DNA from 2 places in the Acidovorax bellezanensis genome. Region 2 is predicted to be linked to the other one. Evidence: predicted binding sites of a transcription regulator. Region 2 holds the regulator's gene; the other holds the start of a gene.
What was found. The regulator NrdR, encoded in region 2, represses ribonucleotide reductase genes. The targets are predictions, from matches to a motif close to CACNANATNTNGTG.
Positions count from the first base shown of each region.

Region 1: the regulator NrdR is predicted to act here: its motif matches at 8,290-8,303, upstream of N0K08_RS06505 (ribonucleoside-diphosphate reductase subunit alpha).

Region 1 is NZ_JAODYH010000003.1:628,228-642,442, forward strand. Features, by position in the region: gene N0K08_RS06470 (PAS domain-containing hybrid sensor histidine kinase/response regulator) at 1-2,165, shown strand, start outside; gene N0K08_RS06475 (GGDEF domain-containing response regulator) at 2,162-3,082, shown strand; gene N0K08_RS06480 (cytochrome C assembly family protein) at 3,115-3,918, shown strand; gene N0K08_RS06485 (PP0621 family protein) at 3,915-4,166, shown strand; gene N0K08_RS06490 (ATP-binding protein) at 4,173-5,939, shown strand; gene N0K08_RS06495 (sigma-54-dependent transcriptional regulator) at 5,954-7,423, shown strand; gene ampD (1,6-anhydro-N-acetylmuramyl-L-alanine amidase AmpD) at 7,371-8,006, shown strand; gene N0K08_RS06505 (ribonucleoside-diphosphate reductase subunit alpha) at 8,409-11,279, shown strand; gene N0K08_RS06510 (ribonucleotide-diphosphate reductase subunit beta) at 11,552-12,640, shown strand; gene N0K08_RS23345 (hypothetical protein) at 12,727-13,818, opposite strand; gene N0K08_RS06520 (metal-dependent hydrolase) at 13,993-14,215, opposite strand, start outside.
Region 2 is NZ_JAODYH010000001.1:182,536-196,750, forward strand. Features, by position in the region: gene N0K08_RS00810 (DUF349 domain-containing protein) at 1-325, opposite strand, end outside; gene N0K08_RS00815 (DUF748 domain-containing protein) at 486-4,181, opposite strand; gene N0K08_RS00820 (lytic transglycosylase domain-containing protein) at 4,909-5,751, shown strand; ZMP/ZTP riboswitch at 5,857-6,016, shown strand; gene glyA (serine hydroxymethyltransferase) at 6,050-7,297, shown strand; gene nrdR (transcriptional regulator NrdR) at 7,336-7,791, shown strand; gene hdhA (7-alpha-hydroxysteroid dehydrogenase) at 7,870-8,637, opposite strand; gene N0K08_RS00840 (HdeD family acid-resistance protein) at 8,662-9,234, opposite strand; gene aroC (chorismate synthase) at 9,424-10,521, opposite strand; gene N0K08_RS00850 (sensor domain-containing protein) at 10,650-12,896, shown strand; gene N0K08_RS00855 (CBS domain-containing protein) at 12,963-13,406, opposite strand; gene N0K08_RS00860 (O-acetylhomoserine aminocarboxypropyltransferase) at 13,670-14,215, shown strand, end outside.

The DNA of each region.
Region 1 (14,215 bases), on a different contig from region 2:
TGACCCGATTGCTGCAGCAAACGCCCTTGCAGCCCAAGCAGCGCAACTACCTCGACAAGGTTGAAGTGTCGGCCAAGGCGCTGCTGGCCATCATCAACGACATCCTCGACTTCTCCAAGATCGAGGCCGGCATGCTGCACCTGGAAGACGTCGATTTCGATCTGGACACCATCCTCGAGACCGTCTCGGCCATCAGCACGCTGCGCGCCGAGGAAAAGAACGTGGAAATCGCCTACCGCATCGCACCCGACGTACCTCGACGCCTGCGCGGCGACCCCTTGCGCCTGAGCCAGGTGCTCACCAACCTGGTCAGCAATGCCGTCAAGTTCACCGATGCCGGAGAAATCGTCGTCGCTGTACGCCGCGCCCGCGGCGACGCCTCCGCCGAATCCCTGCCGCTGGAATTTGAAGTCAACGACACCGGCATAGGCATGACTCCGGCCCAGATGAAGATACTTTTTCGGCCGTTCACCCAGGCCGACGCGCAGACCACGCGCCGCTATGGCGGCACCGGGCTGGGGTTGGCCATCTGCCAGCAACTGGTCGCGCTCATGAGCGGCAGCATCAGCGTGGAAAGCAAGCTGGGCCAAGGCAGCAGCTTCCGGTTTTCGGCCCGGCTGTCGTCGGCCCGCACGCCCCAGCCATCGCCGCGACCGTCGCTTCAATCAGCCCACCGCGCGAACACCTGCGAGCGCACGCTGATCGTCGACGACAACGCCAGCGCACGCGCCATCCTGGCCGACATGCTCAGCGGCTTCGGCATGCCGTCCGACGCCGTCGCTTCGGGCGAAGCCGCCTTGCAGGCACTGCAGCAGGCCTGCGCCATCGGCCGGCCCTACCAGTTGGTGCTGCTGGATTGGCGCATGCCGGGCATGGACGGACTGGAAGTGACGCGCCGCATCCGCGCGCAGGACGCCCTGACCGCGACGCCCGCCGTGCTCATGGTCACCGCCTATGCGCGCGAAGAAGTCTTGCACCACGCCGAGCAGTTGGGCGTGCAAGGCCTGTTGATCAAGCCCGTGACCGAATCCGTGCTGTTCAACACCATCCAGGACATTTTCCGGCCCCCGTCCTTGGCCGGGGCCAGCGCCCACGCCACGCTGGCCACGTCGCTGCGTGCATCCGATGTCGCCGCGCGCCTGGCCGGCAAGAAGGTGCTGGTGGTCGACGACAACGCCCTCAACCGCGAAGTGGCCGAAGATTTTCTGCGGCTGGTGGGCATGCAGGTCGTCACCGCCCACCATGGCCGGCATGCACTCGAGCGCCTGCAAACCGAAACCGTTGACGCCGTGCTGATGGACGTACACATGCCCGACATGGACGGCCTCACGGCCACGCGCGCGATCCGTGAGCACCCGGCCTGGAAGAACCTGCCCGTCATTGCCCTCACGGCGCAGGCGAGCGAGGAAGACCGCCGACATATTCACGCGGCCGGCATGGATGCCCATCTGAGCAAGCCGATTGACGAGCAGCGCCTGTACGCCACGCTGGACCGGCTGCTGCACCCTCAGGCACAGGCCGTGACCGGCGAACCACCCGCGGCGACGCCGTCCGGCGCGGCGCCGGCCGATGTGCCGCTGATCGACTGGCCGGCCGTGCAGGCCCGCTTTGCCGGCAGTGCGCAGCGCATCCAGCGCCTGCTGCAAGGCTTTATGCGCGACTTCACCACGGCGCCGGACGCGCTCGTGCAGGGCGCGCAGCATCCCGACTGCGCGGGCGTGGCCATACTGGCCCACAACCTCAAGGGCGCGCTGGGCTATCTGGGCTCGCCGGCACTGGCCAAGCAGGCCGACCAGCTCGAACGCCTGGCCACCGCCGGGCAGCAGGACGCTGTGCAGCAGGCCCTGGTGCCATTCACTGCCACTCTGCGCCTTCTGCTGGTTGAGGTTGCCCAGGCCGCGGCCCGCGGCGAGGCCACGGCGCCCAGCGCCAGCGCGCAAGACATCGCCCACTGCATGGCAGACCTGCGCCGCTTGATTGCCACGGGCGACTATGCGGCCACCGGCGAGCTCGAGCGTCTGGCGCAGATGCTGGACGCCGCCCATCTGGCGCTGCTGGAGCCCGTGCGCGGCCATGTGGATGACCTGGAACCCGCGCTGGCCCTGGCCGCTCTGGAGGCACTGGCCCAACAACTGACCGCCCCTGACAGGAGCACCACCCCATGACAACGCCTGCGGACGAACACCCGACCATTCTGGTGGTCGACGACGAACGGCTCAACCGCGCTGCCCTGGCCGAGCTGCTGGGCCAGGAGTACCGCGTGCTGCTGGCCAAGGACGGCCCAAGTGCGCTGGCCCATGCGCAGCGTGAAGCCCAGCAACTGCTGCTGATCCTGCTGGATGTCAGCATGCCGGGCATGAGCGGCTACGAAGTCCTCCGCGCCTTGCGCGCCGACGAGCGCACGGCCGGCATTGCGGTGATCTTCATCACCGGCCAGAGCGACGATGCGGCCGAGGAATACGGCCTGAGCCTGGGCGCGGCCGACTATGTCTCCAAGCCCGTACGCCCGGCCATCGTGCGCGTGCGCGTGCGCAACCAGATCCATCTGGCGCAGCAAAAGCGCACCCTGGAGCGCCTGGCCCAGATCGACGGCCTGACGGGCCTGGCCAACCGCCGCCATTTCGACGACATGCTCGATCGCGCGCACCGCCGCAGCCGCCGCACCGGCAGCCCGCTGGGCCTGGCCCTTATCGACATAGACCACTTCAAGCAGTACAACGACCGTTACGGCCACATCCAGGGCGACGAAGCCCTCAAGGCCGTGGCCCGCACGCTGCAAGCCCATGCCCGCAGGCCGGACGACCTGGCGGCGCGTTTCGGCGGTGAGGAATTTGCCTTGCTGGTGCCGGGCGACGAAGGGCTGCTGCAGCGCATGGAAGACTTTCGCCTGGCGGTGCTCGCGCAGGCCATAGAGCATGCCGACTCCTCCACGGGACCGGCCCTCACCGTGAGCTGCGGCCTGGTCGTGGCCCAGCATCTCGAACACCTGAACACCACCGACTTGCTGCAAAAAGCCGACTCGCTGCTCTACACCGCAAAATCCCAGGGTCGCAACCGCACCAGCGTGTGGCTGCAGAGCTGATTCCCCGCCCCTCGGCGGTCTATCATTGAACGATGGTTTCTTTTGCCTACATGCACTCTTCCACTTCGGTTCTGACCTGGTCCCTGGCCTTGGCCGCGGCCTGCGCCTATGCCATTCCCGCCGCCCGCATCGGTGAAACCGCCGCGCGCACCTCCCTGGGCATTGCCTGGGCGCTGCACGCCGCATTTCTTGCCTGGGGCCTGCTGGGTGAGGCCCCCCACTTCGGCTTTGCCTCGGCGCTGTCCATCACCGCCTGGCTGATGCTCACCGTCTACGGCGTCGAGCAGCAGCTGTTCCCGCAGCTGCGCACCCGCGCGCTGCTGGGACTGCTGGGTGCGGCCACCGTGGTACTCGCCGCCCTGTTCCCCGGCATGCCGCTGCAGGTCAACGCTTCGGCCTGGCTGCCGCTGCACCTGGCCCTGGGCATTGCCTCGTACGGACTGTTCGCCGCCGCCGTCGTGCATGCGGCCTTGATGAACCATGCCGAAAAACGCATCCGCCTCGCGGCCGACCAGGACAGCGGCATTCCCCTGCTCACGCTGGAGCGGCTCACGTTCCGCTTTGTTTCCGGAGGCTTCTGGCTGCTCACCGCGACCTTGCTGGCCGGCTGGCTGTTCGGCGAAACCCTGTACGGCCGCCACTGGCACTGGGACCACAAGGCCATTTTCTCGGTGCTGTCCTGGCTGACTTTCGCCACGCTGCTGATCGGGCGCGCGCGCTTTGGCTGGCGCGGCCGACATGCCGTGCACATGCTGTACGCTGGCGCCCTGTTGCTGTTGCTGGCCTATGCGGGCTCGCGCTTTGTGATGGAAGTACTGCTGGAACGTCTGGGATGAAATATCTTTTGGTTTTGCTGGTGATCGTGGTCGCCGTAGGTGTCTGGCGCAGCCGCCGCCGGGCGGAGAATCTGGACGCACAGCGTCCGGCCCGGAATGCGGGCAGCCGCTTGCAGCCGCCCCAGGACATGGTGGCCTGCGCCCATTGCGGACTGCACCTGCCGCGCAGCGATGCACTGGCACAGGGCGCCGACGCCCAGCTGCGCTATTACTGCAGCGCTCAGCACCGCGCCCAGGGCCCGGCCTGAGCGGCCATGTCCGCCAGCCGCCTGAGCGCCCCACCGCTGCCGGCCGAGCCGCAGGTCATGCGCCTGTGGCACGGCTTTCTCAACGGCCGCATCCTGGTCGCCAGCGTCCTGCTCATCTTTCAGGGACTGGGCACGGTCCAGAGTCATGCCAACCCATGGCTCTGGGCCATCTGCGCCATCTACCTGGGGCTCACGGTGCTCACGCGCATCGTCGGGCGCAACGCCCCGCCTCCGCCCCAGACCGGCCTGCACTGGCTGCCGCTGATCGGCGTCGACATCGCCGTGGTCTGCCTGCTGCAGCTGTGGCAGGCCGGCCCGCTGAACTACACACCACTGCTGGCCCTGCCCATTCTGATGGCCTCGGCACTGGGCACCTTGCTGCTGGCCTTCGCCACCACCGCCGGCGTCACCCTGCTGATGCTGGGCTGGACCACTTGGCAAAGCCTGTATGGCCCGTCTGATCTCACCCAGCAGTACTTCCAGACAGCGCTGACCTGCGCCGGCTATTTCCTGATGGCCTATCTGACCCATCAGCTGGCCCAGCGCCTGCAGCGTGAGCAGCAGCTGTCCCTGCAAAGCCGGCTGGCAGCCCATCTGCAGGAGCAGGTCAATCACCTCATCATCCACCACCTGAACGACGGCGTGCTGGCCATGGACCAGCAGGGCCTGGTGCACACCGCCAACCCCGCCGCCCTGCAGTTGCTGGGCTGTGCCCCGGGCCTGCCCTTGCCGTTCGCGCTGGCCGCGCATGCCGGCAACGCGCCGCTGTCGGCGCTGGTCGCCCAGACCTTTATCAACGGTGCGCCGCTGGCCGCGGACATGGACCTGGTGCATGCCGGCCAGAACCCGCTGGGCCTGCATGCGCGCACCTGGCTCACGCTCCCCTTGGCAGGCAACGCCCTGCAAGCGACCGAGCCCCTGCCCGCGCAATGGTGCGTGGTGTTTCTGCACGACCTGCGCGAAATGCAGGCCCGGCTGCGCACCGAAAAACTGGCCGCGATGGGCCGCATGTCGGCCGCCGTGGCGCATGAAATCCGCAATCCGCTGGCCGCCATCACCCAGGCCAACGCCCTGCTGGCCGAAGACCTGACCGATCCCGGCCAGCAACGCCTGAGCCAGATGGTCACGCACAACGCCCAGCGCCTGGCGCGCATTGCCGAAGAGGTGCTGGACATTGCCCGCGTGCAGCAGCAAATCCATGCGGCCGAAGCCAGCGCCCTGCCCCTGGACGCGCAAGTCGCGGCCGTCTGGGAAGAATGGCGCGCGCAGGCACCGGCCGGCGCCCAGGACACGGCTTGCCCGCGCCAGGCCCTGGTACAGCTCGAGGCCGCGACGGCACTGGTGGCCTTCGATGCCGAGCACCTGCGGCGCGTGCTGGTCAACCTGCTCGACAATGCCCAACGCTATCGCAGCAGCGCCGCCGACGGCCTGCAGCTGTTGACCGGCCACAACAGCGCCTCCCATCCGCTTGATCCCGCGCCCGCCCAGGGCGCCCAGGTCTGGCTGCAGGTGTGGAGCGATGGCGCGCCGCTCGAGGCTTCGGTGCAGCGCCACCTGTTCGAGCCTTTTTTCTCGTCGCAAAGCCGCTCCAGCGGTCTGGGCCTGTATATCTGCCGCGAACTGTGCGAGCGCTACGGCGCCCGCCTGGGCTACCAGCGCCTGGTGCGCAACACCGCGCGCGGCCCCGTCGAAGGCAATGCCTTCACCCTGGTGTTCTACCCCGCCGCCGCCCTGGGCACGCCCTCTTACAGCTTTGACACAATCGTGGTCTGATGCATCCACCCTCCATGCCTGACATTGCTGCTTCCATCCTGGTCGTCGATGACGAACCCGACCTGCGCACGCTCTACGAGCTGACCCTGCTGCGCGAGGGCTACCGTGTCGAGACCGCGGACAGCGTGCAGCAGGCGCGCGCGCGGCTGCAGGCCCAGCGCTTCGACGCCGTGCTCACCGACATGCGCCTGCCCGATGGTCTGGGGCTGGAATTGCTGCATGACCTGCGCGCGCAGCAGCGCCCCGAGCGCTGCGTGGTCATCACCGCCCACAGCTCGGCCGACAACGTGGTCGAAGCCTTGCGGGCCGGCGCCTTCGACTACCTGAGCAAGCCCGTGGACCTCAAGCAGTTTCGCGCCGTCGTGGCCTCGGCCGTGCACCGTGCGGCCGAAGGCGGCGGTGCGCCGCGCCGCGCGCGCAACGCCGGCCCCACGGCCGACATGGCCGACTCCGAGACCGCACTGGCGCAGCTGGTGGGCGAATCGCCGGCCATGCGCGCCGTCAAGCAGAACATCCTCAAGGTCGCAAAAGGCATGGCTCCGGTGCTGGTGCAGGGCGAGTCCGGCACCGGCAAGGAGCTGGTCGCGCGCGCGCTGCACGCCTGCAGCCACCGCGCCGACGGCCCCTGGGTGGCGGTGAACTGTGGCGCCATTCCCGACAACCTGCTGGAAGCCGAATTCTTCGGCGCCCGCAAAGGTTCGTACACCGGCGCCACCCAGGACCGCGGCGGCTACTTCCAGGCCGCGCGCGGCGGCACGCTGTTTCTGGACGAGATCGGCGACCTGCCGCTGGCCATGCAGGCCAAGCTGCTGCGCGCCATCCAGGAGCGGCGCGTGCGCCCTCTGGGCTCGACCCAGGAAGAGCCGGTGGACGTGCGCATCGTCAGCGCCAGCCACCGCGACCTGGCCGAAGAAGTGCCCGCCGGGCGCTTTCGCCAGGACCTGTATTACCGGCTCAACGTCATAGAAATCCATTTGCCGCCGCTGCGCGAACGCCGCGAAGACCTGCCGGCCCTGTGCGAGGTCCTGCTGGCGCGCATCGCGGCCGACACCGGCTGCGCCGTCCCCGTGCTGTCGCCCCAGGTGCTGGAGCAGCTGGCCCAGTTGCCGCTCACCGGCAATGTGCGCGAACTGGAAAACCAGCTGCACCGCGCGCTCACGCTCAGCGAAGGTCAGGTGCTGTCGCTCAAGGGCAGCCCCTCCGACGCCGGCGCGGCGTGCCTGGCTGCGGCGCCGGCCAGCCCCGACAACCCGGCCGCGCCCGCCCCCCTGCCCCACGACCTGCAAGCCTGGCTGGACCAGCAGGAGCGCGACATCCTGGTGCGCGCCCTGCACGAGCTGGGCTTCAACCGCACCGCCACGGCCGCACGGCTGGGCATCAGCCTGCGCCAGATCCGCTACCGCATCGCGCGCCTGAACATCACCGCACCCCATGACAGCGACCTTTCCGACAGCTCCGACACCTCCGACCCCGCCGCCGGCTGATTCCGCCACGCCCACCGACAGCGGCTGGGATGGCGGCTGGTACCGGGCCGCCCAGGCCCTGGCCTCGCCCAACTGCGGCCCCCGGCCCGAGGGCGCGCAGATCGACCTGGTGGTACTGCATTCCATCAGCCTGCCGCCGGGCGAATACGGCACAGGGGCCGTGCAGCAGCTGTTCACCAACCAGCTCGACTGGGACGCCCACCCTTATTACCAGGGCATACGCGGCCTGCAGGTCTCGGCGCATTTCTTCATCACCCGCGAAGGCCGGATCTGGCAGTTCGTCGACTGCGATCAACGCGCCTGGCATGCGGGCGCGTCCTGCTGGCGCGGGCGCGACAACTGCAACGACGACTCCATCGGCATAGAACTCGAAGGCCTCGAAGGCCTGAGCTTCGAATCGGCGCAATACGCGGCGCTGGCCCAGCTGTGCGCCGACCTCGCCGCCCACTACCCCATACGCCATGTGGCCGGCCACGAGCACATTGCCCCGGGCCGCAAGCTCGATCCCGGACCCGGCTTCGACTGGCCACGGCTGCGCGGCGCGCTGTCGGGCGCCGCGCTGGACTGGCCGCCGGGCACTTAAGCCGTTTTTCCGGCAACGTCAATCGGAGTCTGCGTGGGGTCCTGCTTTTTCACCACGCCGGCAAAAAAAATTTGCCGCGCTCGCAGACGCCGCGCTTCGCCGCGAGCCCGCGCGGACACTGGCACTGCCACCGCGCAGGCCCGTATCAGCGCCTCGAAAGGGCCCCGCATTCCTCCTCATCGCCAAGGGTTTCGAGCCAGTTTTGCCCATTCGGCCGAGCCTCCGCGCTACACTAGCACCCGAACCAAAGACACTACCTGTAGTGGTCGAAGCCATCCACAAACACTACATTTAGTGTTAAAAAGTTGTGCACAGCATGTGCACGGCTTGTGGACAAGCTACCTCCGTGCTGACGGCCCTCCACCGCTACAGCGCCATCACTTAAACGCCCAAGAGGAATCCATGCAAGAAGCGTTGAACCCCGTCTCCACTGCGTCCGCCGATGCAGCGACCGCCTCGGCTTCCGAGCAGTACCACGTCATGCGCCGCAACGGCGATGTCGTGGACTTCACGCCGCAAAAAATCTCCGTCGCCGTGACCAAGGCCTTCCTGGCCGTGCGCGGTGCCCAGGGTGCGGCCTCGTCCAGCGTGCGCGAAATGGTGGACGAGCTCACGCAAGGCGTGGTGCGCGCACTGGTGCGCTCGCGTCCAGGCGGCGGCACGTTCCACATCGAAGACATCCAGGACCAGGTCGAACTGGGCCTGATGCGCGGCGGCCACCATGAAGTCGCCCGTGCCTACGTGCTGTACCGCGAGCGCCGCAACCAGGAGCGCGCCGAGCAGAAGAAGGCCAGCCAGCCCGCTGCCGCTGCCGCGCCCGTGCTGCATGTCACCGACAACGGCCAGCGCGTGCCGCTGGACCAGGCTCGCCTGCTGACGCTGATCGAAGCCGCCTGCAAGGGCCTGAACGCCGACATCCAGCCCGATCCCATCGTGCAGGAAACCCAGCGCAACCTGTACGACGGCATGCCGATCGACGAAGTGTTCAAGGCCGCCATCCTGGCCGCGCGCACGCTGATCGAAAAAGACCCCGACTACACCTACGCCACCGCGCGTCTGCTGCTGCACACCATCGTGCGTGAAGTCATGGGCCGCGATGTCGCGCCCGCCGACATGGGCCAGGCCTATGTCGACTACTTCCCCGGCTTTGTGCAAAACGGTGTCGACAACGAACTGCTCAACCCCGAGCTGCTCAACTACGACCTGCCCCGCCTGGCCCAAGCCCTCAAGGCCGAACGCGACCAGCAGTTCGACTACCTGGGTCTGCAGACGCTGTATGACCGCTACTTCCAGCACGTCCACAAGAAGCGCATCGAGCTGCCCCAGTCCTTCTTCATGCGCGTGGCCATGGGCCTGGCGCTGGGCGAAACCGACCGCAATGCGCGCGCCATCGAGTTCTACGAGCTGCTGAGCTCCTTCGACTTCATGAGCAGCACGCCCACGCTGTTCAACAGCGGCACGCTGCGTTCGCAGCTGTCGAGCTGCTACCTGACCACGGTCCCTGACCACCTCGAAGGCATCTACGACGCCATCAAGGAAAACGCGCTGCTGTCCAAGTTTGCCGGCGGCCTGGGCAACGACTGGACCCGCGTGCGCGCACTGGGTTCGCGCATCAAGGGCACGAACGGCGAATCGCAAGGCGTCGTGCCTTTCCTCAAGGTCGTCAACGACACGGCCGTGGCCGTGAACCAGGGCGGCAAGCGCAAGGGCGCTGTCTGCACCTACCTGGAAAGCTGGCACCTGGACATCGAAGAGTTCCTGGAACTGCGCAAGAACACCGGCGACGACCGCCGCCGCACGCACGACATGAACACGGCCAACTGGATTCCCGACCTGTTCATGCGCCGCGTGATCGAAAAGGGTTCCTGGACCCTGTTCTCGCCCGCCGACGTGCCCGATCTGCACGACCTGTACGGCATCGAATTCGAGAAGGCCTACACGGCCTACGAAGCCAAGGCCGCCAGCGGTGAAATCCGCCTGCACAAGACCCTGCCCGCCACCGACATGTGGCGCAAGATGCTGTCCATGCTGTTCGAGACCGGCCACCCATGGATCACCTTCAAGGATCCGTGCAACATCCGCTCGCCCCAGCAGCATGTAGGCGTGGTGCACTCGTCCAACCTGTGCACCGAAATCACGCTCAACACCAGCGACACCGAGACGGCTGTCTGCAACCTGGGTTCCGTGAACCTGGTGCGCCACATCAAGAACGGCAAGCTCGACCACGACAAGCTGCGCAAGACCATCACCACGGCCATGCGCATGCTCGACAACGTGATCGACATCAACTACTACGCGGTGCAAAAGGCCAAGGACTCGAACCTGCGCCATCGCCCCGTGGGCCTGGGCCTGATGGGCTTCCAGGACGCGCTGTACGAAATGCGCATGCCCTACGCCTCGATGCAGGCCGTGGAGTTCGCCGACCAGTCGATGGAAGCCATCTGCTACTACGCTTACTGGGCTTCGACCGAGCTGTCCAAGGAACGCGGCAGCTACTCGACCTTCAAGGGCTCGCTGTGGGACCAGGGCATCCTGCCGCTGGACACGCTGAACCTGCTGGAAAAGGCACGTGGCGGCTACGTCGAAGTCGACCGCTCCATGCGCCTGGACTGGGACGGCCTGCGCAACAAGATCGCGGCCGACGGCATGCGCAACTCCAATTGCGTGGCCATCGCCCCCACGGCAACCATCTCCAACATCGTTGGCGTGGACGCCTCGATCGAGCCTTCGTTCGGCAACCTGTCGGTCAAGTCCAATCTGTCGGGTGAATTCACCATCATCAACAACTACCTGGTGCGTGACCTCAAGCGCCTGGGTCTGTGGGATGACGTGATGGTCATGGACCTGAAGCATTTCGACGGCTCGCTGCGCCCCATCGACCGCGTGCCCCAGGAAATCAAGGACCAGTACGCCACGGCGTTCGAAGTCTCGCCCGAATGGCTGGTCGAAGCCGCCTCGCGCCGCCAGAAGTGGATCGACCAGGCCCAGAGCCTGAACATCTACATGGCCGGTGCATCGGGCAAGAAGCTCGACGACACCTACAAGCTGGCCTGGCTGCGCGGTCTCAAGACCACCTACTACCTGCGCACCAGCAGCGCCACCCAGGCCGAGAAGTCGACGGTGCAACGCAGCACGCACAACGCCGTGTCCTCGGCCGCTCCGGCTGCGCCCAGCGCGCTGGAAAAGGCAGCCGCTGCCGCCCTGGCCATGTCGCCTGCGACGGACGTCAAGTTCTGCGCGATCGACGACCCAGGTTGCGAGGCCTGCCAGTAAGCAGCTGAGCTCCGCCCTGTCCGGCCTCCAGCCGGGCAGGGTCGCAGAAACGGTGAGGCGCGGGCCATTCACCTTTCTGCAAAAATATATGTTCTCGGGAAGCCTGCCTCAGGCTGCGCTGTCCCCAGGGCCTTGGGCCTGCAACGTTGCACCGGCTGCGGTGGTGCGAATCGCATCGCAAATGTCTTGCCTGCCACGCCCCTCCGCCACGGCCACCCGGCCCCATCGCCGTGCCGACAACGCCCACTGCACGCCATCTACAGGAATACACCATGCTGACCTTTGACGACGACAACACTTCCTCCAACACGCCAGCCGACGCCGCCCCGGCACCTGGCGCCTTCAAGCGCGTGAATGCCGCCGACAAGCGCATCATCAACGCCAAGACCGACGTCAACCAGCTGGTGCCGTTCAAGTACAAGTGGGCCTGGGAAAAGTACCTGGCCACCTGTGCCAACCACTGGATGCCGCAGGAAGTGAACATGACGCGCGACATCGCGTTGTGGAAAGACCCGAACGGCCTGACCGAAGACGAGCGCCGCATCGTCAAGCGCAACCTGGGCTTCTTCGTCACGGCCGACTCGCTGGCCGCGAACAACATCGTGCTCGGCACCTACCGCCACATCACGGCGCCCGAATGCCGCCAGTTCCTGCTGCGCCAGGCCTTCGAGGAAGCCATCCACACCCACGCCTACCAGTACATCGTCGAATCGCTGGGCCTGGACGAAGGCGAGATCTTCAACGCCTACAACGAAGTCAAGTCGATCCGCGACAAGGACGAGTTCCTGATCCCCTACATCGAGGCGATCATGGACCCCAACTTCCACACCGGCACGCCCGAAAACGACCAGACGCTGCTCAAGTCGCTGATCGTTTTCGCCTGCCTGATGGAAGGCCTGTTCTTCTACGTCGGCTTCACGCAGATCCTGGCCCTGGGCCGGCAAAACAAGATGACCGGTGCCGCCGAGCAGTACCAGTACATCCTGCGCGACGAGTCCATGCACTGCAACTTCGGCATTGACCTGATCAATCAGCTCAAGCTGGAAAACCCCCACCTCTGGACCAGCGAGTTCAAGGAAGAGATCAAGGCCCTGTTCGCCAAGGCCGTCGAACTCGAATACGCCTATGCCGAAGACACCATGCCGCGCGGCGTGCTGGGCATGAACGCATCGATGTTCAAGGGCTACCTGCGCTACATCGCCAATCGCCGGGCCACGCAAATTGGTCTGGAAGAGCTGTTCCCCGGCGAAGAAAATCCGTTCCCATGGATGAGCGAAATGATCGATTTGAAGAAGGAACGTAACTTCTTTGAGACACGCGTCATCGAGTATCAGTCCGGAGGCGCACTTTCCTGGGATTAATCGCTTGCCAGCAGGCACAATGGCACACATAAACCGCCCTTTGCACACCACCTTGATTTCAGGTGCTGCGCGGGGCGATTCCGTGTTCATTGCGATGCGTCACTCCACATCGCTATGAATCGCTTCCTGCCCATGTGCAGTCGAAGTGTTTTGTAAAAATCGACTAAGGAGAAGATGATGGCAACTGCGAAAAAAACGGCCGACAAAAAGGCCTCGACTGCAACCCCGGCAGAGTCCGTGAAAAAAGCGGCTACTCCCGCCACCAAGGCGGCGGCCAAGGCCCCGACCGTGACCAAGGCTGCGGCACCCAAGAAAGCTGCTGCGCCCAAGGCCGCAGCAACGCCCGCACCTGCCACCAAGAAGCCCGTGAGCGCCAAGCCCGCCGCTGCGGCAAAGAAAGCCGCAGCCCCCAAGGCTGCAGCTGCCGCCAAGCCAGCTGCAACCTCTACCAAAGCCGCGGTGACCAAGAAGTCCACGGTTTCGGCCAAGGCTGCCGCTCCTGCCAAGAAGGCTGCTGCGCCTAAGACTGCCGCTCCCGCCAAGAAGGCTGCTGCGCCTAAGGCTGCCGCTCCCGCCAAGAAGGCTACTGCGCCTAAGGCTGCCGCTCCCGCCAAGAAGGCTGCTGCTCCTGCCAAGGCTGCCGCACCTGCGAAGAAGGCTGCTGCTCCGGCAAAGGCTGCTGCTCCTGCCAAGGCTGCCGCACCTGCGAAGAAGGCTGCTGCTCCTGCCAAGGCTGCCGCACCTGCGAAGAAGGCTGCTGCTCCTGCCAAGGCTGCCGCACCCGCCAAGAAGGCTGCTGCTCCTGCCAAGGCTGCCGCACCTGCGAAGAAGGCTGCTGCTCCCGCCAAGGCTGCCGCACCTGCCAAGAAGGCTGCTGCTCCCGCAAAGGCCGCCGCACCTGCGAAGAAGGCTGCTGCTCCGGCAAAGGCTGCCGCACCTGCGAAGAAGGCTGCAGCTCCTGCAAAGGCCGCCTCTGCCAAGGCTGCTGCACCCGCCAAGAAGGCTGCTGCTCCCGTGAAGGCTGCTGCACCTGCGAAGAAGGCTGCTGCTCCTGCCAAGGCCGCCGCACCTGCCAAGAAGGCTGCTGCACCTGCCAAGGCTGCCGCTCCGGCAAAGGCCGCACCTGCCAAGAAGGCTGCTGCACCCGCAAAGAAAGCTGCCGCGAAGAAGGCTGCCAAGGCCCCTGCTGCTCCGGCCACCGCCGCTGCACCCATTGCACAAACTGCACTGAACCCGCAAGCCGCCTGGCCCTTCCCCACAGGCACCAAGCCCTGAGGCATGAGCCCCCCAGCAAAAAGCCCGGAACCGCAAGGTTTCGGGCTTTTTTTATGGGACGGGCGCGGCGCCCGGAATCACACCGGCCGGCCCCAGATGCGCCGCCACAGTGCCTGCAGGCCCTGCTTGACCGGCATGGTCATGGACTGCTTTTGCACGCGATACAGCCCCGAGGCCAGCTCGGCCGGACTGCCCAGCAGAAAGTGGAAGTTGTAGCTGCCTTCCTGCCCCATGCGCAGGTCGGTCAGGTACAGCGCATCGCCGTTCTGCTCCATGCGCACATAGCCCTGGGCAAAACGC
Region 2 (14,215 bases):
CATCGGCAATGTTCAGCGTCGAGGCAGCCAGCAGCTGCTGGGCCTTTTCAGCCCATTCGACGCCGATCTTTTCCTGGGTTTCCAGGCGACGGATTTCATCGAGGCGTTCGCGCACGGCACGTGCCGCGCTCTTGTCGCGCACGCTGAGTTCCTTGAACACTTCCTGCAATTGGTCATGGGAAGGCTGGGTCACCAGCCAGTCCCGGATACGCGAAGCACGTTCACCCGAGGTTTCTGCGGAAAACGCGCCGCCGGTCAGCGCATCAAGAGGATGCGTTTCAGAGGTCTTGGCCAGGGCCGGGTTCACTTCAGGGGCTTCGGACATGTTGCTACGAGGAGAAAGAGAGGACATTGTTCAATGGAATAGGCCCTTGGCCGCCCCGGAGGGCAGCCAAAAGGCCTGTGCTGCACCACCAACCCGGAGGCCGGTACTGCAGAGAGTAAAGAGGTATTTTCGCTGTTATTTGCGCAGAGCCCAAACTGATTCACCGCACGGCCAGATTCAACCGGGCCTGCGGCTTCCAATCCGGCCCCGCCGATGGCTGTACCGGGGCCCCCAGAAACAAACGTTCCAGAGGCAACTGCTGCGCCGCCAGGTAGTCGCGCACCACCACCCCGCGCGCCAGAGCCAGTTCATGCATCGCATTGTCAGGCACAGGGATATGCGCAAGCAACAGGGTTTGCATTTCGCTGTCGGGAAGATCCTTGGCCAAGCCTAACAGGTTGCGCGGCTTGGTCATGTCCGCGCGGCGGTAAACCGCCTTGAGCAACTCAGGTGCTTCGGCCGCAGCCACGGCCGTGACGCTGTCCGCGGCCTGCCCGGCGCGCAGTGCCTTGCGGCGTTTTTCCGCGAGCAACAGTTGCTGCAGTTGCTCCTGCTTCCAGCCCGCACGCTCGATTTCCAGCGAAGCTTCACCGACCACGGTCATCTGCAGCGCAGGGCGTTCCTGCAAGGCCTTGGCGATCTTGTCCAGGCTTTGTCGGCCGGCGGCATCGAGCTGCGCGCTGCCCGGCGCGAACACCACGGCCCCGCCGCTGTCGGCCTCGCCGCCAAACGCTCCGGACAGCAAGGCGAAAGGCGCGGTGACCGCCTTCATGATGAGATTGCCGATGATCTTGAAAATCACCGGCGCCAGGCGGAACTGCGGGTCATTGAGCGAGCCGCTGATCGGCAGGTCCAGGTCGATCACGCCATTGCGGTCGGCGAGCAGGGCCGTGGCCAGCCTCACCGGCAAGCTGGCGGGGGCGCCATCCACCGACTCGCCGAAGGTCAGCTGGTTGAGCACCAGCTTGTTGCTCGCCGTGAGCTGTCCGTCGGGCTGCACCTTGTAGTTCACATCCATGGACAGCTTGCCGCGCTCGATGCCGTGGCCTGCATATTTGATGGAATAGGGCGACAGCGGCGACAGCTCCAGATCGCTCATGCGCGCCGTGATGTCCAGGGCCAGAGGTTTGACCAGCGGGTTGAGTTGACCCAGGATTTCCAGATTGGCCGTGCCCTGGGCGCGGCCGCGCAGCTCCAGATCGGCCATCTGCGGCGCCTGCCCCTCGGCTGCCGGCACGGAGGAAAAGGCACTGAGCCGTCCGGCCAGCGCACTGAGGTCGGCCGAGTAATTGGGCTTGACGAAGTAATCCGAAAAAGCCACCGTGCCGCCCGTCAGCACCACGGGCCCGATATGCACCACGGCCGCCGGCCCGGGAGCGGGCACCGGCGCCACCACTTCGGCCACCGCGGGAGCGGCCCCCGTGGGAGCGGCCGTAGCCGCCGCGTCCGCGGCCTCCTCGGCCTGCGCCTGGCGCGACTTCACCAGGTCCTGCAAATTGATGCGGCCATTGCTTTGCACGATCACCCGTGCATAGAAGTCGCTGAGCGCGGTGTCATGCACCCGCAGCTGCGTGGCGGCGCCAGGCGCCATGGCCAGATCCAGGCCGCGCAGCGCCAGTACTTTCCAGTGCAGCAGATCTTCCCCACCCGTCAGCGACTGCAGGGCCGGTGTGGCAGCCGCCACCGCCTTCACGCCCTGCCCGGCTTCGGCCGCATCCCGCACGGCCCGCACGCGCAAGTCGTTGAGCTGCGCATCGCCCTGCACCGACAGGCGCGGGCCGCCGCGTGCATCTTCATAGCGCACGCGTCCCGCGAAACCGCCATCGGCGCGCAGCACGCGCACATTCAGCAGGTCCGCCACATAGGGCTCGAAAGCGTGCAGGGGCAGGTCCCTGGCCTTGACCGCCCCCTGGGCCGCCAGCGGCGCCAGGCGCAGGCTGCCGTCATAGGACAGGCTGCCGGCCTGCGCGCGCCGGCCGCTGGCCAGGCGGGTGGACAGCTGTACCGCCGACGCCTTGGCCGCGGTCGCCAGGGGAGCGAAATCGCGGATGCGCAGCTTCAGATCGCTGGCCTGCAATTGCACCGGACGCACCGGCAAGGCATCGAGAAAGTTCACCTGGCCACCATCGACGGCCAGGTTGTCGAGCAGCACGCCCCAGGGACGCGACGGGCCAGCCTTAGGGGCAGCCGGCCGGGACGAGGTCACCATCCAGGGCTCGTGCATCCAATGGCCCTTGGCATTGCGTTGCACACTGAGCACGGGCTGATCCAGCGTCAAGCTGCCAATGCGCAGTTGCTGCGACTGCAAATGGATATCCGTGTCTTCCAGCAAGACCTGACGGATGCGCGCAGGCGCGGCACTGTCCTGTACGGCCAGGCCGTCGAGCGCCAGGCGCGCCAACTTGATCACCGTGGCATCACCATGCCAGGCCAGGCCGAGCTGGGCCGTCACCAGGCCCTGTACACCGGGCTTGAAGTGGGTAGATAGATAGGGCGCGCCCAGTGCCAGGGGCACGGAGGCGAGCTGTACGCCAACCTGGCCCTCGCCGGCCGTGGTCTGGCCGCTGAAAGCCAGCACGCCAGGCGCTGCGCTGCCCTTGGCGGCAGACGCCGAAGCCAGGGTCATGCGCCCGTCGAAGTGCAGCGGCTGCTTGAGCGGCAGCGCGATGGCACTGGCCTGCAAGCCTATATCCGCGAGCAGCAGGTGCGCGCCCTGCGTGCCAGCGTCGGCGGATTGGTCACGCCACTCGGCCCGGCCCTGTTCCAGCTTCACCTGCGCCACCTCGACCCGCCATGGCGGCGCGGCCGACGCCGGCTGGGCTTCGGCCGTCTTGCCGCCGCCCGCCAGGGCCAGCCAGTTGATCGCACCCTGGGCATCGCGGCGCGCGAACACCTGCGGCCGGGTCAGCACCACGGAATCCAGCAGCACCTGCTGGCGCAGCGGCTGGACATCGCGCAGCTGCACCGCCAGGCGTTCGAATTGCAGCAACTCCTGGCCGCCACCATCGCGCAGCTGCGCCTGGTTCAGTGCCACCTGCCCGCGCACATGCACCTGGGCCTGGTCGGCCTGCTCGAATTTGATCTCGAGGTCTGCGTCCAGCACGCCCGCGGCGAGCTGCACCGGCAGCGACTTGGGTATATAGCCCAGATAGTTCGCCAGATCCAGCCCCTTGAACGCCAGCCGCAGGTCGGTGGCATGGGTTTCCAGGAAAGGCGTGCTGTGCGCCGACGAGTCGAAAGCGCTGCCATTGAGCTCAAACGCCAGGTGCGGCTGCACCACCACTTTTTGCTGGGAAGCAAGATTGCTCAGGAAAGGCAGGCTCAGCGCCAGCCCACGCAGCTGGTGCGTACGCTCCACGGTGGCGTCGCGAAAATCCACGGCGCCGTCCTTGACGGCAATGTTGTAGAGCGCAAAGCGCGGCGGTGCCGAAGGCTCCTCGGGCTTGGCCTGTTCGGCCAGGCGCTGCAGGATATCGTCCACGTCGTAGTGACCGGCACTGGTCTGCGCCAGATGCAGCACCGGTGTGTCCACTTCGATGGCATTGAGCACCGGGGCCAGGCGCACCAGGGACTGCAGCTCGGCATCCAGGTACACATGCTCAATAGTGAGCAGCGGCTGCTCGGCGCCAGGCAGGCCGGCGATACGCAGATCACGCAAGGACAACTCCAGCGTCCAGGGCTTGAAGTCCACGGCGCCCAGCGTCACCTCGCGGCCGAGTTTCTCCGCGCCCAGGCGCTGGATCTGGCTCTTGAGCACCGCCGGCACCGCCAGCCAGGCCACCAGCCACAGGGCCAACAAGACCAGCAAGGCCACCGCGGCATGCCGCAAGACCCGTTTTTTGTTCGGAAATTTCATGGACGCCCAGAGCCTTTGCTTGGCGCAGGCTGATTTGCTGCGCAGGCGCCATTGCACCAGAAAAGCTTGGTGAGCAAAAGTAAGAGATTTACAAATGGAACGCCGGGCCGCAAATAGAAAGCCCGGTCAGCGGCAGAACCGATGACCGGGCTTTACGGCAGGCTCCAAGTCCTATGCCGTGGGGATTGCAACCTGGAGAGGATGGTCCTGGTTGCGTGGAAGCATCGATTGCTCCCTGGAGGCCTTGGAGACAGCCTATGGACAGGAACTGGCAGGTCTAGGTGCCGTTCCGCCTTTCAGCGCTCTTCCAGCAGTCAACTGCCATGGCAGTCAACCGCAGGTTAATCCAGTCGCAGCGCAGCAATCCAATGAGTTTTTGCAATGAATTGACTCTATTGATAGCTTTAAAAAAACCTATCGATCGGCGGCGTTCGCGCAGGACGAAACGCCAAAAAACTGTGCGTCTATACAGGTTTTAATATTCCTTTTATGTCTAACAGATATTTTTAATAGTATTGACTTGGCATTAGGTGCACTTCTAGAATCCGCCATCGTCCAAAAAACGGACCCTCTCTTCGCTGCAGCTAGCTGGTCAAGCCATTCTCCTCAGGCCATATCCAGCACCCGTTTCTGGGATTGCAGCGCGCCAATCTAGGTGGTCACCCTCCCGCACCGCGCCCTCCACGGGCCTGCACTACCGGGGTGATGCCTCTTGAAAGGAATCAATATGCCTTCTGCATCCGCAAAAGCATTTTCCGGAGTGCGTACATTTGCCTCCGACGTGACCGACGGCTTTCTCGCCATCACCCATAACGGCTTCGCACTGCTGGGTCTGGCTGTGGCCTTCCTCGCCATCACGCTGTTCGCCCGCCCCGACCTGCGCCACACCGGCGAAGCCCAACTGCGCGACTGGCTGCAAGCGCGCCAGGTCGCCATGGCCCCCGCGGTCGACATGCCTTCCGAGCCCACCGCCATTGAGCGTGCCACGGCCACCAACCCCAAGGAGCTGCCCAACGAGCAGGCCGCGGTGGCTTTCTGGCTCAGCAAGAAATACCGGGTCGCGCCCGAGCCCCTGGCGGCACTGGTCTCCGAAGCCTATGCGCTGGGCAAGAGCAACCAGATTGACCCGACCCTGATTCTGGCCATCATGGCCATCGAATCCAGCTTCAACCCCTTTGCCCAGAGTTCGGTCGGCGCCCAGGGCCTGATGCAGGTCATGACCAGCGTGCACACCGACAAGTACGAGAATTTCGGCGGCAAGCTGGCCGCGTTCGACCCGGTGAGCAATCTGCGCGTAGGCGTCAAGGTGCTCAAGGACGCCATCGCACGTGCGGGCTCGGTCGAAGGCGGTCTGCGCCACTATGTCGGCGCCGCCAACCTGCCCAACGACGGTGGCTACGCCGCCAAGGTGCTGGCCGAACACAACCGCCTGCGCCAGGCCGCCGGCCTGCGCCCAACACCTGCCGCGCCAAGCCAGCCCCTGCTCACGGCCAAGCAAACCGTCCCGGCGACCACCGCCGCGGCCCCTGTCGCCAGCGCCGAACAGGTGGCGCTCAATACCAACCTTTGATCCACTGCCCCCTCGGCTGGGGCTCGCCGGTGGCATGGGCTGCGGCACAGACCCCAACCCGCGCGTGCCCTCTTGGCTGCGTAGGCCATTCGGCTCAGCTACACTAGCAGGGTACGCAACTGGCGATAGGCGTGGTCCAGGAAGGTTGAAAAACCGGGCCACCGCTGACGTGGAAACCAGCAGATGCTTGCCGTCTGTGAACCACTGGGGAGCGTACCGCCCAGGCAAAGCCTGAAGCGTTCCGCCGTTCGCCTGGGCAGCCCTTGGCCTCAAGGGACTTCAAGTTCATAGGACTGCCATGTACCACCGCAATATCACTGTTGAAAAAGCCGACCCAGAAATCTTTGCTGCGATCCAGGCCGAAAACAAGCGCCAGGAAGACCACATCGAGCTGATCGCCAGCGAGAACTACTGTTCTCCCGCCGTGATGGAAGCCCAAGGCTCCCAGCTCACCAACAAGTACGCCGAAGGCTATCCAGGCAAGCGCTACTACGGCGGCTGCGAAAACGTCGATGTGGTCGAGCAACTCGCCATCGACCGCGTCAAGCAGCTGTTCGGTGCCGATGCCGCCAACGTGCAACCCAATTCCGGCTCCCAAGCCAACCAGGCCGTGCTGCTGGCTTTCCTCAAGCCCGGCGACACCATTCTGGGCATGAGCCTGGCCGAAGGCGGTCACCTGACCCACGGCATGCCGCTGAACATGTCGGGCAAGTGGTTCAACGTCGTCTCCTACGGCCTCGATGCCAAGGAAGAGATCGACTACGACGCCCTGGAAGCCAAGGCGCGTGAACACAAGCCCAAGCTGATCATTGCCGGTGCCTCGGCCTACGCCCTGCGCATCGACTTCGAACGCTTCGCCAAGATCGCCAAGGAAATCGGCGCCATCCTGTGGGTGGACATGGCCCACTACGCCGGCCTGATCGCCGCGGGTGTGTACCCCAACCCCGTGCCCCACGCCGACGTGGTCACGACCACCACTCACAAGAGCCTGCGCGGCCCGCGCGGCGGCGTGATCCTGATGAAGGCCGAGCACGAGAAGGCCATCAACTCGGCCATCTTCCCCGGCCTGCAAGGCGGCCCGCTGATGCATGTCATCGCCGGCAAGGCCGTGGCCTTCAAGGAAGCGCTGACGCCCGAGTTCAAGGCCTACCAGGAACAAGTGGTGAAGAACGCCAAGGTCGTCGCCGAGACGCTGATCGCACGCGGTCTGCGCATCGTGTCCGGTCGCACCGAAAGCCACGTGATGTTGGTCGACCTGCGTGCCAAGGGCATCACCGGCAAGGCCGCTGAAGCCGCCCTGGGTGCTGCCCACATCACCATCAACAAGAACAGCATCCCCAACGACCCGGAAAAGCCGTTCGTGACCAGCGGTATCCGCGTGGGCACACCAGCCATGACCACCCGTGGTTTCAAGGAAGAAGAAGCCCGCCTGACGGCCAACCTCGTGGCCGACGTGCTGGACAACCCGACGGACGAAGCCAACCTGGCCGCCGTGCGCGCCAAGGTCGCGGCCCTGACGGCCCGCTTCCCGGTCTACCGCGACTAAGTAGCCGCCTTGCTCACCGCCCAGCCCCGCGCCACGCCATGAAGTGCCCTTTTTGCAGCCACCCTGACACCCAGGTGGTGGAGACCCGCGAGGCGGAAGACGGCGGCTTCATCCGCCGGCGCCGCCAGTGCGGCGGTTGCGACAAGCGCTTCACGACCTACGAGCGGCCGGAAGTGAGCTTTCCGGCCATCGTCAAGAAAGATGGTCGGCGCATCGAGTACGAGCGCGGCAAGCTGAACGGCTCGTTCTCGCTGGCGCTGCGCAAGCGGCCGGTGAGTACCGAGCAGGTCGATACCGCCATCGAGCGCATCGAGGAAAAGCTGCGCAACCTCGGGCTGCGTGAAGTGCCTTCCAGCCGCATTGGCGAGCTGGTGATGCATGAACTCAAGCAGCTCGACAAGGTGGCCTATATCCGTTTTGCCAGCGTCTACCGCAGCTTTGAGGACATCGAGGACTTCAAGAGCGTGATGGACGAGGTGAGGACGAATAGCTGAAGAGCCACTGCGTGTTCGGCCCCACAAAAAAAGCTGCCCATGGCAGCTTTTTTTTCGTCCTGCCGGGCTTCACCAGTCTCAATCGAGCTCCTGCACGCCGCCGCCCGAGACCGTGAGGATCTGCCCGCTGATCCAGCTGGCCGCGGGAGAACACAGAAACAGCGCCGCATTGGCCATGTCCTGCGGCTCGCCCAGACGGCCTATGGGCGTGTGCTGCAGCATGGCTTTCTGGATGCTGTCGCTCAGCACCGACTCCAGCGCCTCGGTGCGCGTGGCGCCAGGAGCGATGCCGTTGACGCGGATGCCTTTGGGGCCGACATCGAACGCCATGTTGCGGATCAGGTGGTTGGCGGCGGCCTTGGATGCGCCATAGGCCGCCATGCGCCGGTTCTTGTTCTCGCCCGCCATGGAAGTGATGGCCAGCATGCTGCCGCCGCCCGCCTTCTCCATCTCCGGCGCAGCTAGCTGGGCCAGGCGGAACATGGAAAACACGTTCAGGTCGAACGCCCGCCGGAAATCCGCCATCGGCATGTCGAATGGCTTGGGCCCGCCGCCGCCGGCATTGCTGACCAGAATGCTCAGTTTGCCGAACCACTGCGTCGCCTGGGCGATCAAATGCTCCAGGTCCTGCTCACGGGTCACATCGCAGGCCACGGCCGTGGCCTGGCCGCCCTTGGCGACGATGCCTTGCACGACGGCCGTGGCCGCCTCCAGGCGCAGGTCACTGACCACCACGGCCGCACCGGCCGCGGCAAAGGTTTCGGCAATCGCGCGGCCTATGCCCGCGCCCGCGCCGGTAATCACGGCGACCTGGTCGTCGAGCCTGAAGTGACTGGGGTCATACATGGCGGATTCCTTTTTGGGCCTGCCTCAGGCGGCGCGGCGGCTGCGCAACTTGAACGCCATGGCGATCAGCATCACGCCGAAAAAAATCGCGAACCAGCCGATCAGCCAGGCAAACGCAATCGCCCCAGCGCCCGGGCGCAGCACGACCGCAAGACCGAAGACGATGGACAGCAAGCCGGACAGCGCATGCAGCCATTCGCCCTCGATCTGCTTGCGCAGGCGCACGGCGGCGATGATCTGGAACAGGCCGACGGCAATGGCCCAGAAGCCGATGATGAAGATCAGCGTGAGCGCCGTCACGCCCGGCCAGAGAAAGGTCACAACGCCGGCAGCGATGCCCAGCAGACCGACGACGATCAGCGGCCACAACGGTTTGCCGCCTTCGCGCATGCGCACGCCTGCGACCACCGCCAGCACGCCGTCCACCAGGGCATAAGAGCCCCAGAGTATGACCAGCACGGTCAGCGTGATGCCGGGCAGCGCCAGGGCCAGCAGCCCGAAGATCACGGCGCACAAGCCGCGCAGCGCGATCCAGCCCCACTCTTTCTGCATGCGTTCCAAGGCCTGTAGTCCGAAATTTTCCGCATTGAGTTGCATCTTCTGCTCCCTAGGGTTGTGCTGAAAAAAAAGCATAGCCGAGCCGCAGCTCCCAGCGCAAGCGGCGAAGGTGCCGTTTGCGCGCCCTTTTCCTCCCCGAGGCAGAAACCTGTCCTGGCGGCGCCTGCAGCCGCCCAAAAAAAAGGCTGCCCCATCGGCAGCCTTTTTGGCGTTTCGGAGCGGTGAAGCTCAGAGCAGCGAGGAGCGGATCGGCGGCACGCCCTGGTGCACGTCGCCGCATTGGGCGCGGTGGCGCAGCGCGTGGTCCATCACCACCAGCGCCAGCAAGGCTTCGGCAATGGGTGCGGCGCGGATGCCCACGCAAGGGTCGTGGCGGCCCTTGGTGATGACTTGCGTGCTCTGGCCGTGGATGTCGATGGACTCGCGCGGGCTCAGGATGGAGCTGGTCGGCTTGATGGCGATGGACACTTCCAGGTCCTGGCCGGTGCTGATGCCGCCGAGCACGCCGCCCGCGTGGTTGCTGGCAAAGCCTTCAGGCGTGAGCGAATCGCCATGTACCGTGCCGCGCTGGGCCACGCTGGCAAAGCCGGCGCCGATTTCCACGCCCTTGACGGCGTTCAGGCCCATCATGGCGTAGGCGATGTCGGCATCGAGCTTGTCATACAGCGGCTGGCCCAGACCGATGGGCATGCCGCTGGCCTGCACGCGGATGCGCGCGCCGCAGGAATCACCAGCCTTGCGCAGTGCGTCCATGTAGTCTTCGTAGGCCTGTACATCGGCCACGGGCGCAAAGAAGGGGTTGTGGCGCACATGCGACCAGTCCTCGAACGGAATGGCCAGCTCACCGAGCTGCGTCATGCAGGCACGGAACTCGGTGCCGAACTGGGCCTTGAGCCACAGCTTGGCCACGGCGCCCGCGGCCACCGTGGGCGCCGTCAGGCGCGCCGAGGAGCGACCGCCGCCGCGCGGGTCGCGGATGCCGTACTTGTGCCAGTAGGTGTAGTCGGCATGGCCCGGGCGAAAGCTTTCGACGATGTTGGCGTAGTCCTTGCTGCGCTGGTCGGTGTTGCGAATCAGCAGAGCGATCGGCGTGCCCGTGGTCTTGCCTTCGTACACGCCAGACAGGATTTCCACCGCATCGGGCTCGTTGCGCTGGGTCACATGGCGGCTGGTGCCGGGGCGACGGCGATCCAGGTCGTGCTGTATGTCTGCCTCGGTCAACGGCATGCCCGGAGGGCAGCCGTCGATCACGCAGCCAATGGCCGGGCCGTGGGATTCACCAAAATTGGTGACGCTGAATAGGGTTCCGAAAGTATTGCCGCTCATGGCGCGCGATTATGCCGGTCTCTGAAGTGCTTGGCACTTGATACGCACATTGATACGATTTAAGCTGAACCTTTGTTCGTCGTCTCCTCATGCCGCTCCGGCATGCCCCTCCATGAGGCAGTCATCCCATGCATCCAGCTAGCAACTTGCTACAGACCGCACCAGATCCTGCCCTGCCTGCCAGCCTGCCCGGCATGGCCCAGGCCCTGGATGTCAGCGACTGCGCCATTGTGATCACCGACGAGCAGCGCCGCATCGTTTATGTCAACGCAGGCTTCCAGCGGCTGTTTGGCTATACGTTGCAGGAAGCTCACGGCCGGCGGCCGCGCGATTTGCTGCTGAACATGCCGTCGGTCAAGGACTCCCTGTCGCATATCGAAGAGTTACTGGCATCCCAGGGCCGCTTCACCGGCGAAGCACTGGCCTTTCACCGCAATGGCGATCCCATCTGGGTATCGCTGGCCATCAACATCCACCCTGCCCCCTTGCCTGCGCCAGGCGAGTCCCGCGCTCCAGGCTGCGCCGTGCTGACCTTCACCGACCTGACGCTCACCAAGCTGCACGAAGCCCTGCAAAGCCGGGTGCTGGAAGCCATGGTGCATGAAGTGCCGCTGCCACAGCTGATGACCCTGGTCTGCCAGGAAGTCGAGCGCATGGCGCCCGACGTGATCGCCTCGGTGCTGCGCGTGGATGCCAACGGCCAACTCCACGCCCTGTCGGCCCCCAGCCTGCCGCATGCGCTGTCCATGCTCATTGACGGCAAGGCCATAGGCCCCCAGGCCGGTTCCTGCGGCACGGCCGCCTACCGGGGCGAGCCGGTGGTGGTCACCGACATCGCCAGCGATCCGCTCTGGCAGGATTACCACCCGCGGTTCACGGCCATGGGCATCCGCGCCTGCTGGTCCAGCCCGATCAAGAACCGCGAAGGCCGAGTGGTCGGCACCTTCGCTTTCTATTTCCGCGAACCCGTCGGCCCCAACAGCCTGCACCGGCGCCTGGTCGAAGTCTGCCTGCAACTGTGCACGCTGGCCATGGAGCGCGAGACCGCGCAGAACCGCATCCACCAGCTGGCTTATTACGACACGCTGACCCATTTGCCCAACCGCACGCTGTTCACCGACTGCGCCCAGCGCGCGCTGCTGACCTTGGGCCAGACGACGCAGCCACAGGCCGCGCTGCTGTTTGTCGATCTGGACCGCTTCAAGCTGGTCAACGACAGCCAGGGCCATGCCGCAGGCGATGCCCTGCTGTGCGAAATCGCCAGCCGGCTGCGCCAGCAGCTGCGCCCGCAGGATCTGGTCGGACGACTGTCCAGCGATGAATTCGTGCTGATGCTGCCAGGCGAAACGGCCACGCAGGCCATTGCCACAGCGCAGCGGCTGCTGGACAGCATCGCCCAGCCTTTTGACCACCAGGGCATGCAGCACCGGCCACAGGCATGCATAGGCATTGCCCTCTATCCCGCGGATGGCAGCAACATACGCACACTGCTGCGCCATGCCGACCAGGCCATGCAGGCGGCCAAGAAGCAGCCCAACGCCCACTGGTGCCGCTTCAGCCCCGAACTCAGCGTGCAAGCCCATGAACGCGTGGTCATGGAGCATGATTTGCGCGAGGCCATCGCGCAGCGGCATCTGCACCTGCACTACCAGCCCCAGGTGCTGAGCCAGGCCGTAGGCCGGCTGCATGGCGTGGAAGCGCTGGCCCGCTGGAACCACCCCGTCTGGGGTGCGGTGTCGCCCGCGCGTTTCATTGCCCTGGCCGAAGACAGCAGCCTGATCCAGGACCTCACGCGCTGGCTGCTGGAGGCTGCCTGCGCGCAAATGGCCCGCTGGCGCAAGGCCAGGCTGCCGGTGCCGCAATTGGCCATCAACCTGTCGGCCCGCAACTTCCACGATCCGCAACTGGCCGAACAAGTGCAGGCTGCGCTAACGCGCCACGGCCTGCAGCCACACGATCTGGTACTGGAAATCACCGAAAGCGTGATGATGGATGCAAGCGCCGCCGCCGTCGCCAACCTGCACAAGCTCAACGTCATGGGCCTGCAGCTGTCACTCGACGACTTCGGCACCGGCTACTCCAGCCTGAGCCACCTGCACCGTCTGCCCATCAGCGAACTCAAGCTCGACCAAAGCTTCGTGCGCGATCTGGAAAGCAGCCCCGCGGCCACGGCACTGATCCGCTCGGTGCTGAGCATCGCGCGCAGCCTGGGCATGAAGGTGGTCGCGGAAGGGGTGGAAACACGCGAGCAGTCCGAATGGCTGCAGCGCCACGGCTGCGCCGTGATGCAGGGCTATCTGTTTTGCCGGCCCGTATCGGCCGCGCAACTCGAATACTGGCTGCGCGCGCAATCCGCCAAGACCACGGGCGCGTAGCTCGGCGCCCCGGTGGGGCCTCGCGGAGAGGCCGCGGCTACGGCGCTGGCCAGGCCAGCGTGGGGGTCAGCCCTGCCGTTCGCCTTCGGGCCAGTCGCGGATATAGGCCTTAAGCATCTTGTTCTCGAAGTTCTGGCTATCGACCACGGCCTTGGCCACGTCGTAGAAGCTGATCACGCCCATCAGCATGCGCTTGTCCATCACCGGCATATAGCGCGCGTGGCGGTCGAGCATCATGCGGCGCACTTCGTCCATCTCGGTTTCCAGCGTGCAGGTCAGCGGCGCGTCGTCCATGGCCGAGCGCACCTGCATGGTGGCAGCGCCGCTCTTGACCAGGGCCTGGATCACTTCGCGGAAAGTGAGCATACCCACCACGTCCGAATGCTCCATCACCACCAGCGAGCCAATGTCTTTCTCAGACATTGTCTCTATGGCGCGGCTCAAGGGCTCATCGGGCGAAATGGCGTACAAGGTATTGCCCTTGACGCGAAGGATGTCACGAACTTTCATGCGATGTCTCCGGCTGTTGCCGCTGGGAATGGGGTCACAAATTGGTAATCAATATAGCCCACAAAACCGCGTCCCCAAAGTCGTGCGCGCGATGATTTTCCCGCCTGCGGCTTTTGCGGCCCTGCCCGCGCCGCAGGCGACAGGTCGCTCGCGCAGCGCCATGCATAATTGTTGGCCCAGGCACCCTGCCCGGCTGCGGCAGCGGCCCGCAGCCACCCGGATTCCGGCCGGCGTGCACCTCATGAACATTCTCTGGAGACAAGATGCCCGGTTATTCTGACCCCGGCTTCGACACGCTGAGCCTGCACGCAGGCACCCAGCCCGATCCCGTTACGGGCGCACGCGCTGTGCCCATCCATCTGACCACCTCCTTCGTCTTCGAGTCCAGCGACCACGCCGCGGCCCTGTTCAATCTGGAACGCCCCGGCCATGTCTACAGCCGCATCAGCAACCCGACGAATGCCGTGCTCGAGCAGCGCGTGTCGGCGCTCGAAGGCGGCGTCGGCGCGATTGCCGTGGCCAGCGGCCAGGCGGCGCTGCACCTGTCGGTGGCAACGCTGATGGGCGCGGGCAGCCACATCGTGGCCAGCACCGCGCTGTACGGCGGCAGCCAGAACCTGCTGCACTACACGCTGGCGCGCTTCGGCATAGAGACCACCTTCGTCAAGCCTGGCGACATCGACGGCTGGAAAGCCGCCGTGCGCCCCAACACCAAGCTGTTCTTCGGCGAAACCGTGGGCAACCCCGGCCTGGACGTGCTGGACATTCCCACCGTGTCGCAGATCGCGCACGAGGCCGGCGTACCCCTG